2 regions of the Serratia plymuthica genome follow, and region 1 is predicted to be linked to the other one. Evidence: predicted binding sites of a transcription regulator. Region 1 holds the regulator's gene; the other holds the start of a gene.

Region 1 (7,596 bases):
AGCGACATTCGCGGTATGGGCCTGCTGATTGGCGCCGAACTGACGCCAGCGTATCACGGCAAGGCGCGCGATTTCCTCACCGCCGCCGCCGCGCGTGGGCTGATGATCCTCAACGCCGGCCCTAATGTGATCCGCTTTGCGCCTTCGCTGGTTGTGGAGCTGAAAGACATCGACGATGGCATGGCGCTGTTTGAACTGGCGGTGCAGGACGTGATTAACGCTTAATCTTATCTCGGGATGACAAGGGGCGCCGCAGGGCGCCCTTATTGATCGCGCAGTTTGCGTTTCAGCCAGATGCCGTGATGCGGGCGCTGGCGCCAGGCCAGCGACGAAATGGTGTGCATGACGCTCAGGTGAGACAGGATGCGGCGCAGGTGGCGCTCCATCTCGGTGACCGGCATTTCCGGGTGCAAATCCGGTGGCTGCATGATGCTGTTGCTGCCGCTCGGCCCGTCGTATTCCAGCCGCTGCTGGCAGCTTTGCAGCGCGATCTCGCAGGTTTGCAGATACTCCTGCGCCAGCTTCGGCGTCAGCATATAGTGCTCGCGCGCCAGAATGGTCATGGCGTTCAGGTGTTCGACAATAAATTGACTGTGCGTCACCCACAGGCGCATATCTGCCAGATAGCTGGATTCAAACCCCGGCTCCTGCATCGCCTGGTTGAGCGAGGTGAACAGCGCGTTGTGCGCCTGGTTCACCTGCATGCGCGCGTAAGCCAGCGCGCTGGGATCGGGTTCCTGCTCTTCCAGCAGCAGGCGCAGCGCCTGTTGATCTTTCTCCAGCGCCTGATGGGCGTTCTTGCGCAGCAGGCCGCTTTGCCATTGTGGCCACAGCCAGATGGTGCCGCCGAACACCAACACGCAACCGATCAGGGTATCGATCAGACGAGGGATCAGGAAATGCGTGCCGTTCAACGCCAGCAGTTGCAGGGTATAGACCGCCGTCACCGTAAAGCCTATCACCGCCAGCCCGTAGTTTTTACGCGAAACCAGATAGGCTGCCAGCGTGATGACCAACATCACGCTCAGGGTCGCGCCCTCGGGCATTTGCAATTGCAGCAACCCGGCGGCGATCACCAGCCCGGCCAATGTGCCGAGCGCACGGTGCTGGATGCGTACCCGAGTCGCGTTATAGCCGTTCTGGCTTACCAGCATGATGGTCAGCAGGATCCAGTAAGGCTTTGGCAGGTTGAAAAACATGCCCAGGCTGCTGCCTGCCGCCAACATCACGCCTAACCGGGCCGCATTGCGCAGGGCGTTGGATTTGAGTGACAGGTAGCTGAACAGCGCCGGCCAGAACGGCAGGCGGTTTTGATTGGCCATCAGATCACGGCGATATAACGGATGCTGGGTGCGCAGCAGGCGAGCGATGCGGCTGAAGTGGTAGTAACAGAACTGGCCCACCGGGTTGTCGGGGTGTTGTGCTGCCACTTTTTCCAGGGCCGCCAGCTCGTGGGTCATACTGAAGCGCTGGGAGTATTGATGGTAGAGAATATCGTGCGCCACCGTGCGCAACCGGCCGGCAATCACCTGCGCATTGCGGCGGATAATCGCCTCGGCCTGGCTCTGCTCCACCAACTTTTGCACTTCTTCCGGCAGGTGCAGGCTGACGGTAATGTGTTCCTGTAAATCCAGCGCGACCTGAAAGGTTCGCTGCAGGCGTTTTTGCTCGAGATTATTGGCGTGCGGCAAAAAGTTGAGCTGCTGATACAGCAGGCTGATCAGGTCCATCACTTTTTGCTGGCGCACCAGCAGTGGCGGTAACGCGGTTTGCGGATCGGTATGTTGGGTTAACAGGGAATACTTGGCTTCGAAGTAGTCCGCCAGTTCCAGATAAAGCTGGCTCAGCGATTCGCGCATCGGCTGTTCTTTCCACAGCTTGAACCAGAACCAGGTGAACAGGCCGTACCAGGCCGTCCCCACCACATACAGCACGGGGGCGTACCACAGCGGTACCGTGCCGGCCATGCTGAGCGAAAAGATGGCGGCGATCAACGCGGCGGGGAGCAGGCGGGCATGCAACGGGCTGATTTCGCCGCTGACGCCGAGCAGCAGAGCCAGGCCGAGCATCAACGCCGGCAGCGGCAGTTGCCACAGCAACGCCTGCTGCAGCAACAGGCTGCTGAGTGCAAACAGTGAGCCGCCGACGATCAGGCGTTTGAAAAAACGTTTGTGGGGTGTGTCCAGCCCGGCGATGTTACAGCAGGCGGGAACCAGGGAAAACAGCAGGCCGAGTTGCAGGTGGCCGATCAGCAGACCAAAGAGCACTGGCAGACACAGCACCAGCGTTTGCCGCAGTGCGTAATTGACTTCCGGGTGGTAAATCAGTCGACGCCACATGATCGGCCGGGGCATAAAAAAACGGCGCGAATCATCGCGCCGTTTTTTCAGTGATTAACGCGTGCCGTAAACGACAATGGTTTTGCCGTGGGCGGAGATCAGGTTTTGATCTTCCAGCATTTTCAGAATGCGGCCGACGGTTTCACGTGAACAACCGACGATCTGGCCAATTTCCTGGCGGGTGATTTTGATCTGCATGCCGTCTGGGTGAGTCATGGCATCGGGCTGCTTCGCCAGGTTCAGCAACGTTTGCGCGATGCGGCCGGTAACGTCCAGGAAGGCGAGGTTACCCACTTTCTCCGAGGTTACTTGCAGGCGGCTTGCCATCTGCGCTGACAGGCGCATCAGGATATCCGGGTTGACCTGAATCAGCTGGCGGAATTTCTTGTAGGAAATCTCAGCCACTTCACAGGCGGTCTTCGCCCTGACCCAGGCGCTACGCTCCTGGCCTTCTTCAAATAATCCAAGCTCGCCGATGAAATCCCCCTGGTTAAGGTAGGACAGGATCATCTCTTTACCTTCTTCATCTTTAATCAGCACCGCGACGGAGCCTTTTACGATGTAGTAAAGCGTTTCGGCTTTTTCACCTTGGTGAATCAGCGTACTTTTGGATGGATATTTGTGGATATGGCAATGAGACAGGAACCATTCGAGTGTAGGGTCTGTTTGCGGTTTGCCGAGAACCATTCGCTGTTATCCTCTGTTGTTATCGCTGCCTTGTGTCACAGGGGTCAGAGTTCCCTGTAAAACGTGCTGTCGCCGTTGTTTTAAGGGTGGCTGGCAGCAGGTTTTGAGGCGTGTCATGAATATACGCTGTCGCTCTAGCATATTAACTTGCCGGGAGCGCTGCAAGCTACATTCTATTAACATACCGGTAAAGGAGCCTTTCTCTGGGAGTTTCCCTGAAATCAGTGTCCCGGAAAGATTTATTGCGGCTCTGTTTGTAGCACAGAGTGAGGCGGGTGTCTCGTGTTGTCTTGCTCGCGCATGATTAGCATCAGGTTCCGTTGCCAGTTTCTATGCGAAAGCGTACCCTGATTTTAAGAAATTAACCGGAGTGACCAGCATGCAGGCGAGAGTTAAGTGGGTAGAAGGGTTGACGTTTCTGGGTGAGTCCTCGTCCGGTCATCAGGTATTGATGGATGGCAACGCCGGCGATAAAGCACCCAGCCCAATGGAAATGGTGCTGATGTCGGTGGGCGGATGCAGCGCTATCGACGTGGTGTCGATCCTGAAAAAAGGGCGGAATGACGTGCGTGATTGCGAGGTGAAACTGACCTCCGAACGGCGTGAAGAAGCGCCGCGCGTATTTACCCATATCAACCTGCATTTTATCGTGACCGGCAAAGATCTGACCGACAAGATCGTGGAACGTGCGGTGAATCTCTCCGCCGAGAAATATTGTTCGGTATCGCTGATGCTGAACAAGGCCGCCAGCGTGACCCACAGCTTTGAAATCCGCGCCGTGGCGTAAAACGCGAGCAGAAAGGGGCGCGGCCTGCCGCCGCGCACCGGCCCATTACTCGATTTTTTTGCCTTCCAGCAGTTGCTGCACCAGCGGCGCCATGATCAGCTCCATCGCCAGCCCCATTTTGCCGCCCGGCACGACCAGCGTATTGATGTGCGAGATAAAAGATCCTTGCAGCATCGCCAGCAGGTAAGGGAAATCGATCTGATCCAGACCACGGAAATGAATCACCACAAAGCTTTCATCCAGTGAAGGGATGGCTTTGGCGGCGAACGGGTTGGAGGTATCGACCGTCGGCACGCGCTGGAAGTTGATGTGGGTGCGCGAAAACTGCGGCGTGATGTAGTTGATATAGTCCTCCATCGAACGCACGACCGAATCCATCACCGCCTCACGTGAATGGCCGCGCTCGCCGGTATCGCGGATCAGCTTTTGGATCCACTCCAGGTTAACGATCGGTACCACGCCGACCAGCAGATCGACATGTTTGGCCACGTCGGTATGGTCGGTAACCACGCCGCCATGCAACCCTTCATAGAACAGCACGTCGGTCGGCGCCGGCAGCGCCTCCCACGGCGTAAAGGTGCCGGGTACCTGGTTATAGGGCACCGCTTCGTCGTAGGTATGAAGATATTTGCGTGACCGTCCGGTACCGTTCTTGCCGTACTCGATAAAGCTCTGCTGCAGCAGGCCGAAGTCGTTGGCCTCCGGCCCGAAATAGCTGATATGACGACCCAGATCGCGCGCTTTGCGGATCGCCGCGTCCATTTCCGGCCGGGTATAGCGGTGGAAGCTGTCGCCTTCCAGCTCCGCCGCGCGGATGTTCAACTGCTGGAATATCTTGCGGAACGCCACGCTGGTGGTGGTGGTGCCGGCGCCGCTGGAGCCGGTCACTGCGATAACGGGATGTTTGGCGGACATGGTGGTTGTCACTCCGTGTTAAATGCGCCGGCGTCAGAGTAGGGTTATTGGTCTGTTTGACGCCCTTTCGCCAAGGGCAAAATTCCGCGCGCGGGTTTGCAATGGTTCATTGTTACCTGATTTTTTCCGTCAGTCATAGAACCGGCTGACACTAAATTTCTTCCTGCCCGGCGCGGAACTGCCCGCGTGGCATGATGTTGACGGTTTCATGCAGTTCTGACCACACCAGCAGCACTTCGCCGTTTTGCAACTGGCGGCGAACGTCTTCCACTTTCTGCTCCAGCGAACGTTCGTGTTCGCCGTAGTCGGTGCCCTCGCGCAGCACAAAGGATTCGATCAGGCTGTTCAGCGTCTCGGTTTCCAGTTCTTTCCAGGGGATAATCACGTTGCGGGTTCCAGATAAGGGGAAAGCCAGGATGGAATGCGGTATTCCAGCCACATGTGGGGTTTGCTTAAAGTGCCGCCGACAAAGCCGACGTGGCCGCCAAACTCGGTCAACTGGTATTCAATGTTGCGCGGCAGGCCGGCGATGTCGGGGATCACTGCGTCGGTCATGAAGGGATCGTCCTTGGCATGGATGATCAGCAGCGGCGTCTGAATTGCCGGTAACAGCGGCAGCGCGCTGCAACGGCGGTAGTAATCGGTGGCGTCGCTAAAGCCGTGGACGCGTGAGGTTATGGCATCGTCAAAATCGCGGATACGGCGCAGCGCCCGGAGTTGCGGCAGTTTGAGCGGCAGGGTATCGGGGTAGTGCAGCAGCTTGCGGGTGGCGTTTTGTTTCAACTGCCCGAGCAGATAGCGCTGATAAACGCGCGAAAACCCTTGATCCATGCGCAATGAGCAGGGCTCCAGCATCAGCGGAGCGGACACGATCACCGCCGCCTGCAACAGGCTCTCTGCCCCTTGCTGCGCCAGGTAGCAGGCCAGCATGTTGCCGCCGAGCGAGACGCCAACCGCCGCCGTCGGCACTTCGCCGTGGCTGGCGCGCAGCCACCGCAGAAAAAAGCGCGCATCCTCCGTCTCTCCGGAGTGATAGATGCGCTGTTTGCGATTCGGTACGCCGCTGCAACCGCGAAAATGCATAACCACCCCGAGCCAGCCTTTTTCACGCCAGGCGTTGAGCAGGCCATGGGCATAGGGGCTGTAGAAGTTGCCTTCCAGCCCATGGAACAGCACCACGCGCGGCTTGCCGGCGGCCTGCGCCGGATCTTCGCTCCAGGCGAGATCGACAAAATCGCCGTCGGGCAATTCCAGCCGCTGCCAGTGCGGTTTCAACCGCACGCGGCGGCGCACCAGCCGTGGCAGCAGCGTTTGCAAATGTGGGTTACTGGCCCCGGTTAAAGGGCGAAAGGATTCATGCATAACCTGAGTAAAAATCTTATTGGCGGCTATTGTCTGATCAATAGCGCACTGTTAGCTTCGATACCATGAGTTAACAATAATACTGCAAAAAACGCCCCGGGTGAGGAGCACCCGCTTCATGGAACCGAGTTTATTTCTTTCGATGTTAGGCTTCCTGTGGGTTGCCGCGATCACGCCTGGCCCCAACAATATGTTACTGACCACCTCCGGCGCCAACTTTGGCTTTATGCGCTCACTGCTGTTGATGATGGGCATTATGCTCGGCATGCAAAGCATTTTGCTGCTGGTGGCATTCGGCGTCGGTAGCCTGATTTTGGTTTACCCTGCGCTGCACCTGATTCTGAAAGTCCTCGGCAGCCTGTACCTGCTATGGCTGGCGTGGAAAGTCGCTACCGCCGCCTATGAAAAGCTGGAAACCGACGTGGCGCCGCCGCAGCCTATACGGTTGTATCAGGGCTGGCTGTTGCAGTTCCTCAACCCCAAGGCCTGGCTGATGGCATTGGGCGCGGTGGCGAGCTTCAGTCTGGCGGGCGATAAATATAACGCCTCTATTCTGGCGATTGCGCTGGGTATTTTCGTGGTGAATGTCGTCGCCGGGGTGATTTGGCTGGGGTTTGGCACGGTGATTGGCCGCTTGCTGCGCAGCAAAAAGGCCTGGATCATTTTTAACCTTTCCATGGGGCTGTTAACCGCAGCCTGTGTGTTACTTATCTGGCATTAAGGAATTGCGGATGACGGACAATTACTTCCACGTCGTGGCGTTTACCGGCGAAGGCTTACGTGGCAATCCGGCGGGCGTGTGCCTGCTGAAGCAACCCTTGTCGACTGCCGAGATGCAGGCCATTGCCAATGAGCTGTGCCTGCCGGAAACCAGTTTTGTCTGGGACGATGGCGACATGTCGGCGATTCGCTGGTTCACCCCGCAGCGTGAGGTGGATCTCTGTGGCCACGGCACGCTGGCGGCGGCGCATGTGATGTTCAGCGCGGTGAATCCGGCGTTGCAGGATATCCGCTTCCGCTCGGCCGGCGGTGAGCTGTACGTTAAGCGTGATGCCGTCGACGGCGAGCGGCTGATCCTGGATTTCCCTTCGCGATTGCCGCAAAAGGTGGCGGAGCCGGCCGGGCTGGCGGCACTGCTCGGCGTGGAATCGCAGGACGTGTGGCAGGCTACCGCGTTGTTGGTGCTGCTGGAGAACGAAGCTCAGGTGCGGGCGTTGCAGCCGGACATCCCGGCGTTAATTGCGCTGGCCGGCCGTGCGGTCATCGTCAGCGCCCCGGGTGAAAAGGTAGATTTTGTCTCGCGCTATTTTACCCTCGACGGCGGCGAAGACCCGGTAACCGGCTCCGCGCACTGCACGCTGGCGCCTTATTGGGCTGCACGCCTGGGGCGCCATAAGCTGCATGCCCGGCAGATTTCCGCCCGCGGCGGTGAGCTGTTTTGCGAATGGAAAGGCGATCGCACGCTGCTCGGCGGTTATGCCCAGACGTTTTTACGGGGTGAGTTAG
Region 2 (7,596 bases), 1.2 Mb from region 1:
TTCTTTGACAACGGCCACCGTGCGCAAACCGCGCTGGACGGCTGGTTGAGGTCTCAGGGCGTCACCCGGTTGGCCATCATGGGGCTGGCGACCGATTACTGCGTGAAATTCAGCGTTCTGGATGCGCTGGAGCTTGGGTATGAGACCGCAGTCATTACCGACGGCTGCCGTGGCGTCGATTTGCAACCAGGCGATAGCCAGAAAGCGTTCCTGGCGATGGAACAGGCCGGTGCACGGCTAGTTACCCTGTCACAATTCATCGCACATTAATTCCATCGGGCGCCCAACGCGCCCGCCTCTTCTCCCCCGCGCAAATCTCGATATCGCTCACATTTCAACCATTCCCCTGTAATGACATCTTGTTCGTGCGCGTTGCTTTTGCTGTTATGACAGCTGATGCCTTGGCATCAATGGGTTATACGCATCCGGGGCCCCTTTGAGCCCGGCTTTATATTACCGCCTGAGGCGGTTTCGGTCGGCCTTGTCGACCAAAGGAGATAACATGGCATTACCCCGTAAACTGCTGCCTTTGCTGGTAGCGGTGCAGTTAGGTATGGCCGGCGTCGGCATGGCTCACGCGGCTTCTTACCTGTCAGTCGGCTATTTTAACGGTGGCGGCGATGTCACTGCCGGCCCCGGCGGCGATATCAACAAGCTGGACGTCACCCAAATCACCCACCTCAACTACTCTTTCGGCCTGATTTACAACAACGAGAAAGAGGAAACCAACCCGGCGTTGAAAGACCCGGCGCGTCTGCATCAGATCTATTTATCGCCGAAGGTTGAGGCCGATCTAAAACTGTTGCCGGTGTTGCGCAAACAAAACCCGGAGTTGAAGGTGCTGCTTTCCGTCGGCGGTTGGGGAGCACGCGGTTTTTCCGGCGCCGCCGCCACACTGGAAAGCCGGGCAATCTTTATCCGCTCGGTACAACAGGTGATTAAACGCTATCAACTCGACGGCATCGATCTCGACTGGGAATACCCGGTCAACGGCGCCTGGGGCCTGGTCGAAAGCCAACCGGCGGATCGAGCCAACTTCACCCTGCTGCTGGGAGAACTGCATAAGGCGCTGGATAAAGGGAAATTGCTGACCATCGCCGTCGGCGCCAACGCCAAAAGCCCGCAGGAATGGGTCGATGTGAAAGGCATTGCGCCCTATCTCGATTACATCAACCTGATGACCTACGACATGGCGTATGGTACCCAGTATTTCAATTCCAACCTGTATGACTCCAAACAGTGGCCAACCGTCGCCGCCGCCGATCGTTATAGCGCCAATTTTGTGGTGGATAACTATCTGGCTGCCGGACTGAAGCCCGCACAGTTGAACCTGGGTATCGGTTTTTACGGCCGGGTACCTAAACGGGCTACGGAGCCGGGCATCGATTGGGATAAACCGGATGCGGCTAAAAATCCGGTTACCCACCCCTATTTTTCCGCGCGGGAAACCGCCGTGTTCAAATCGTTGGGGTTGGATCTGACCAAGGACAGCTATTTCAAGTACAACGACATCGTCAGCAAATTGCTGAACGACCCACAACGGCGCTTCAGCGCCCATTGGGACAGCGACGCCAAAGTCCCCTATCTGACCCTGCAATCCGCCGAGGGCAAACCCTTGTTTGCGATTTCGTATGAGAATCCGCGTTCGGTCGCGATCAAAGCTGACTACATCAAAAGCAAAGGGCTGGGCGGTGCCATGTTCTGGGAGTATGGCGCAGACGACAACAATCGGCTGGCACGCCAGTTGGCAGAGTCACTGGGGATAAACGGCGGGAAACGCTAAACCACAGGGCGATGCACGCATCGCCCTGCTGTTCGATTTATTGCGGCTTCAGCTTAACCAGCGGTTCGGCAACGAACTGCTGTTTCAGTTCCTGCTTGCTCTTCATCACAATCTGACCGTCAGTGCCAATAGTCATATGTTGCGGGTCGGCATTGTTCAACGATTGCCACAGCATCACCGCCTGCAAACTGTTTTCTTTCTGTTCCGGCGTCAGCGCAACGCCGTCCGGCCATTTGCCCAATTCTACGGCCTGCACCAGGCGCTGATAGATTTCCGGGGTCATTGCGGCAATCAGGTCTTTCACGTCCATCAGAGCATTTCCTCACTCGTGGAAGAATAATTAGCTGAATCGATTTTTCTGGCTGAATATGCCTCAGCCGGCGGTTTTTTCGCCGCTCTCACCGTCGGTAAAACTCAGCGAAGCCGAGTTAACGCAGAAGCGCTCACCGGTAGGCTGCGGGCCATCGGGGAATACGTGGCCCAGATGAGCGTCACAGTGACCGCAGCGAATCTCGACCCGATGCATATTGTGCGAATTATCATCAATATAACGAATCGCATCGTCGGATACCGGCTCATAAAAGCTTGGCCAGCCACAGCCGGAGTCATACTTGCTGTCGGAATAGAACAGCGGATGATTGCAGCACAGGCAATGGTATACACCCTCGCGCTTGTTGTGCAGCAATTTACCGGAATACGGCGCTTCAGTGCCCCGTTGTTGGGTCACATAACGTTGGATTTCATTCAGTTCCGTGGCCGGATGGTCAGGGGTTGTGTCTTTAGCCATTTGCGTGATTCTCTGAATGTGGATAATGTCAACGAAAACAATGAGTAATAATAACAAAAAATTAACAACATTGCAGTGCTTTTTGGCCTAAACTGTAGCGCATAAAGGTCACGTCGCGACATTATGTGACACCGATCACATATATGAAGCAGGGTGACTTTATACTTAGCGGTTTGACCCCATATAACGGATGAGGCCGAACGCAAACGGAATGTGCAAGAAGCGCGCAGATCAAGCTCCGCGATTTGATTTGACGCAAGAATTGACACGATTCCGCTTGACGCTTGGTAAGGTTTTTGTAATTTTACAACCAACCTTTTATTCACTAACAAATAGCTGGTGGAATATATGACTATCAAAGTAGGTATCAACGGTTTTGGCCGTATCGGTCGCATTGTTTTCCGTGCTGCTCAAGAACGTTCCGACATCGAAATCGTTGCAATCAACGACCTGTTGGACGCAGAGTACATGGCTTACATGCTGAAATTTGACTCTACTCACGGCCGTTTCAAAGGCACTGTGGAAGTCAAAGACGGCCATCTGGTTGTTAACGGCAAAACCATCCGTGTTACCGCAGAGAAAGACCCGGCTAACCTGAAGTGGAACGAAGTGGGTGTTGACGTGGTTGCAGAAGCGACCGGTATCTTCCTGACCGACGAAACCGCACGTAAACACATCACTGCAGGCGCCAAGAAAGTTGTTCTGACCGGCCCTTCAAAAGACGCTACCCCAATGTTCGTACGTGGCGCAAACTTTGAAAAATACGCTGGCCAGGATATCGTTTCCAACGCATCTTGCACCACTAACTGCCTGGCTCCGCTGGCTAAAGTTATCAACGACAACTTCGGCATCGTCGAAGGTCTGATGACTACCGTTCACGCGACCACCGCTACTCAAAAAACCGTTGATGGCCCGTCTCACAAAGACTGGCGCGGCGGCCGCGGCGCATCCCAGAACATCATCCCTTCTTCTACCGGCGCAGCCAAAGCAGTTGGCATCGTTCTGCCAGAGCTGAAAGGCAAACTGACCGGTATGGCGTTCCGCGTTCCGACTCCAAACGTGTCTGTAGTTGACCTGACCGTTCGTCTGGAAAAAGCAGCGACCTACGAAGAAATCAAGAAAGCCATCAAAGAAGCTTCTGAAGGTTCAATGAAAGGCGTTCTGGGTTATGTTGAAGACGAAGTGGTTTCTACCGACTTCAACGGCGAAATTCTGACTTCCGTGTTCGATGCCAAAGCCGGTATCGCACTGAACGACAACTTCGTGAAACTGGTTTCCTGGTACGACAACGAAACGGGTTACTCCCACAAAGTTCTGGATCTGATCGCTCACATCTCCAAATAATGGAATGATGTAAAGCTGATAATAAGGGCGACATTTTTGTCGCCTTTTTTGTTTCTACGGCGAAAAAAAGGCTACATAATGAACGAAAAAATTTTCACCCTGCCCGTTACCGAACAAATTTCACCTTACATCAGTCAACGTCAGCTCGAAGAACTGCCGGTGGTGGTCGTATCCCACCCGAAAGTTCGCGCTGCTGTCGCGCTACAGGGCGCGCATCTGCTGGCCTGGCAACCTACCGGCGACAAACCGGTTATCTGGCTGAGCAATAACACGCCATTCAAAAAAGGGAGCGCCATTCGCGGCGGCGTGCCTATTTGCTGGCCCTGGTTTGGCCCGGTAGCACAACCCTCGCACGGTTTCGCCCGCAATCAATCCTGGAATCTGACCGCGCATGATGAAGACGACAGCGGTGTCATTCTGACCTTTACGCTGAAAGACAATGAGCAAACCCGCAAGCTGTGGCCACATGCCTTTACGCTGATTGCCCGTTTCAAGCTGGGTGAAGAATGCGAGATCGAGCTGGAGTCCCACGGCGACTACCAGGCTACCGCTGCGCTGCATACTTACTTCCAGGTCGGTGATATTGAACAAGTTAAAGTTGCAGGCCTTGGCGAACCTTATCTCGACAAAGTGGCCGGTGGAGCGGAAGCTCGCCAGACTGGGGATGTGGCGTTTATTGGCCAAACCGATCGGGTCTACACCAAGCCGGACGCGTTCAGCCTGATCAAGGATCCTGCACTACAACGCACCATTGAGGTTCATCACCATCATATGAGCGATGTCATTGCCTGGAACCCGGGCGTGGAACTGTCCTGCAGTATGGCAGATATGGCGAATGACGGTTATAAAACCATGGTTTGCGTGGAAACCGGCCGCGTCAGTAAACCACTGGTGGCCGCAGGCGAACAACCTGCACGGCTGGCGGTAACCTTCCGCTGCCGTAAAAACGCCTGATGCTCTCAGGGCGACAAACCGCTCGCCCTGCTTAGCTCCCTTCTCCGACCACCCAACCCCCTACCCACACGATATCAGCATCATTTAATGCACCACAGATGTGCAAAAGGGGCACGAATGCCCCTTTTCAATGCAGTCATTGCACAATGTTTGTGCAATTTGATTTTAGAAGCTGTAGCTCACACCCGTCATCAACAACCCGGTGTAAGATTTATCAACCATTGGGCTGTCTTTGACTTCATCAGACAGTTGGATGTAACGCCCGGTGAAGAAAGCATTCCAGTCCTTGTTGATCTGATAGTTGGCGCTCAGCTCAACGTAAGGTGCCCAACTGTCGCCTGGCGTGTAGCTGTCCAGACCGCTGCGGCGAGATTCGTGATCGCTGACACCATAGTAGTATTTGTTCTGGTTTTTGCTGCTCCACATCACGCCCACGCCAGGAACCAGAGTCAAAGCGTCTAAATCGAATTTGTAGAGATAGGCGACATCCCCCATCAGACCGTTGCTGTTGTTCAGCATATCACCGGTAAATGTGGTGCGGATCGAGCCCCATTCGGCATTATGGGTATAAGCCAGGCCAGCCATCAACGTACCGCGACGTTTATCCAGGCGTTTCATGCGATCGTCGTCACTGTCGCCAGGACGGTAACCAAACGGCGAGTAATACCCCATGACGCTCAGCTGATTTTCCTGATCTTTCCACAGGTAATACCCGGCAGTCAGCGTGCGGAAGTAGAAGTCGTCGCCTTCATAGTTAATAACGGGTACCGGGTAGACGCGGTCCTGATAACCACGGTACGCGTCAGGGCTAACCAGCGCTGCGGCGCCGAGCGACCAGGTTCCTGCCTGAGCACTTTGTGCGCAAACCATTGCGGAAGCGATAATTGCTAGCGTTTTGAGTTGAAATATCTTCACTGGTTCTTTTTCCATAAATAACAGGGTTAATAGCTGGCTTAGTTTATGTGAAAACACCGTTACACGCTAAATCTTTACAATAGAAAATGACCAAGATCGAATAACTTAGATCGGAAATATGAATTAATCATGGCAGAACAATGACGTTTTTTGCCGCAGCCCGCGCCAGACAAGGCGTTTGGCCATCCCTGTCACAACTGAGTCATTGATATGACTTAAAAAAAGCTTTTTATGGCGCAGGAAATTTTCCGGTATGCCAACTAAGCTTAAATCAGAAGGTGAATTTATCCTGGGCCCAGTGGCAATACAGCGCAACTCGCGATAATAAGCGCACCAAGTTGGCATACGGGTTGCTGTACTCAGGTAATAACTTCTTCTTTCGGGAGCCAAAACACTATCACCAGCTCCCTTTAACCTGTGCTAATAACGAAAAGGACGGGCATCATGAACATATTTGACCACTATCGCCAGCGCTATGAAGCTGCCAAGGACGAAGAGTTCACACTGCAGGAATTTCTTACCATTTGCCGGCAAGATCGCAGTGCGTATGCCAATGCGGCCGAACGTCTGCTGATGGCTATCGGCGAACCCGTTATGGTCGACACCGCGCTTGAGTCACGCATGTCTCGCCTGTTCTCTAACCGGGTGATCGCACGCTATCCGGCATTCGAAGAGTTCTACGGCATGGAAGAAGCTATTGAACAGATAGTTTCTTACCTGAGACACGCCGCGCAAGGTCTCGAAGAGAAGAAACAGATCCTGTACCTGCTGGGCCCGGTCGGCGGCGGGAAATCATCGCTGGCCGAACGCCTGAAAGCGCTGATGCAACGCGTGCCTATTTACACGCTGAGCGCCAACGGAGAACGCAGCCCGGTCAACGACCATCCGCTGTGCCTGTTTAATCCGCAGGAAGATGCCAATATTCTGGAAAAAGAATACAACATCCCGAACCGCTACCTCGGCACTATCATGTCGCCGTGGGCGGCGAAGCGCCTGCATGAATTTGGCGGCGACATCACCAAATTCAAAGTAGTGAAAGTGCGCCCTTCGATTCTGGAACAGATCGCCATCGCCAAGACGGAACCGGGGGATGAGAACAACCAGGACATCTCTGCGCTGGTGGGGAAAGTGGATATCCGTAAACTGGAGAACCACGCCCAGAACGATCCGGATGCCTACGGCTATTCCGGCGCCCTGTGCCGTGCCAACCAGGGGATTATGGAGTTTGTAGAGATGTTCAAAGCACCGATTAAGGTGCTGCACCCTCTGCTGACCGCCACTCAGGAAGGTAACTATAACGGTACCGAAGGCATCTCCGCCCTGCCGTTCAGCGGGATTATTCTGGCTCACTCCAACGAATCCGAATGGGTGACCTTCCGCAACAACAAAAACAACGAGGCCTTCCTTGACCGCGTTTATATCGTCAAGGTGCCGTACTGCCTGCGGGTGTCGGAAGAGATGAAAATCTACGACAAACTGCTGGATCACAGTGAGTTAACCCATGCGCCTTGCGCTCCAGGCACGCTGGAGACGCTGGCACGCTTTACCGTACTCTCTCGCCTGAAAGAACCGGAAAACTCGAGCATTTACTCGAAGATGCGCGTCTATGACGGTGAAAGCCTGAAGGACACCGATCCAAAAGCCAAGTCGTATCAGGAATACCGCGACTACGCCGGGGTCGATGAGGGCATGAATGGCCTGTCCACCCGTTTCGCGTTCAAAATCCTCTCAAGGGTATTCAACTTCGATCACGCCGAGGTGGCCGCTAACCCGGTACATCTGTTCTACGTACTGGAACAGCAGATCGAGCGTG

What was found. Region 1 encodes CRP, which controls carbon source genes, mostly activating them, when cyclic AMP is high. Its sites were predicted from a motif close to ATGTGANNNNNNTCACAT; they were not measured.
Region 2: the regulator CRP is predicted to act here: its motif matches at 2,694-2,711, upstream of msrB (peptide-methionine (R)-S-oxide reductase MsrB).

The regions. Positions count from the first base shown of each region.
Region 1 covers NZ_CP068771.1:3,869,198-3,876,793, forward strand. Annotated here, with positions in the region: gene argD (bifunctional acetylornithine/succinyldiaminopimelate transaminase) at 1-225, shown strand, start outside; gene JK621_RS17975 (YccS/YhfK family putative transporter) at 264-2,339, opposite strand; gene crp (cAMP-activated global transcriptional regulator CRP) at 2,394-3,026, opposite strand; gene JK621_RS17985 (OsmC family protein) at 3,406-3,813, shown strand; gene JK621_RS17990 (phosphoribulokinase) at 3,859-4,728, opposite strand; gene JK621_RS17995 (YheU family protein) at 4,880-5,113, opposite strand; gene JK621_RS18000 (hydrolase) at 5,110-6,090, opposite strand; gene JK621_RS18005 (LysE family translocator) at 6,209-6,811, shown strand; gene JK621_RS18010 (PhzF family phenazine biosynthesis protein) at 6,822-7,596, shown strand, end outside.
Region 2 covers NZ_CP068771.1:2,709,110-2,716,705, forward strand. Annotated here, with positions in the region: gene pncA (bifunctional nicotinamidase/pyrazinamidase) at 1-270, shown strand, start outside; gene JK621_RS12540 (glycoside hydrolase family 18 protein) at 503-1,783, shown strand; gene JK621_RS12545 (YeaC family protein) at 1,821-2,093, opposite strand; gene msrB (peptide-methionine (R)-S-oxide reductase MsrB) at 2,157-2,570, opposite strand; gene gapA (glyceraldehyde-3-phosphate dehydrogenase) at 2,919-3,914, shown strand; gene JK621_RS12560 (D-hexose-6-phosphate mutarotase) at 3,993-4,868, shown strand; gene JK621_RS12565 (MipA/OmpV family protein) at 5,034-5,798, opposite strand; gene yeaG (protein kinase YeaG) at 6,228-7,596, shown strand, end outside.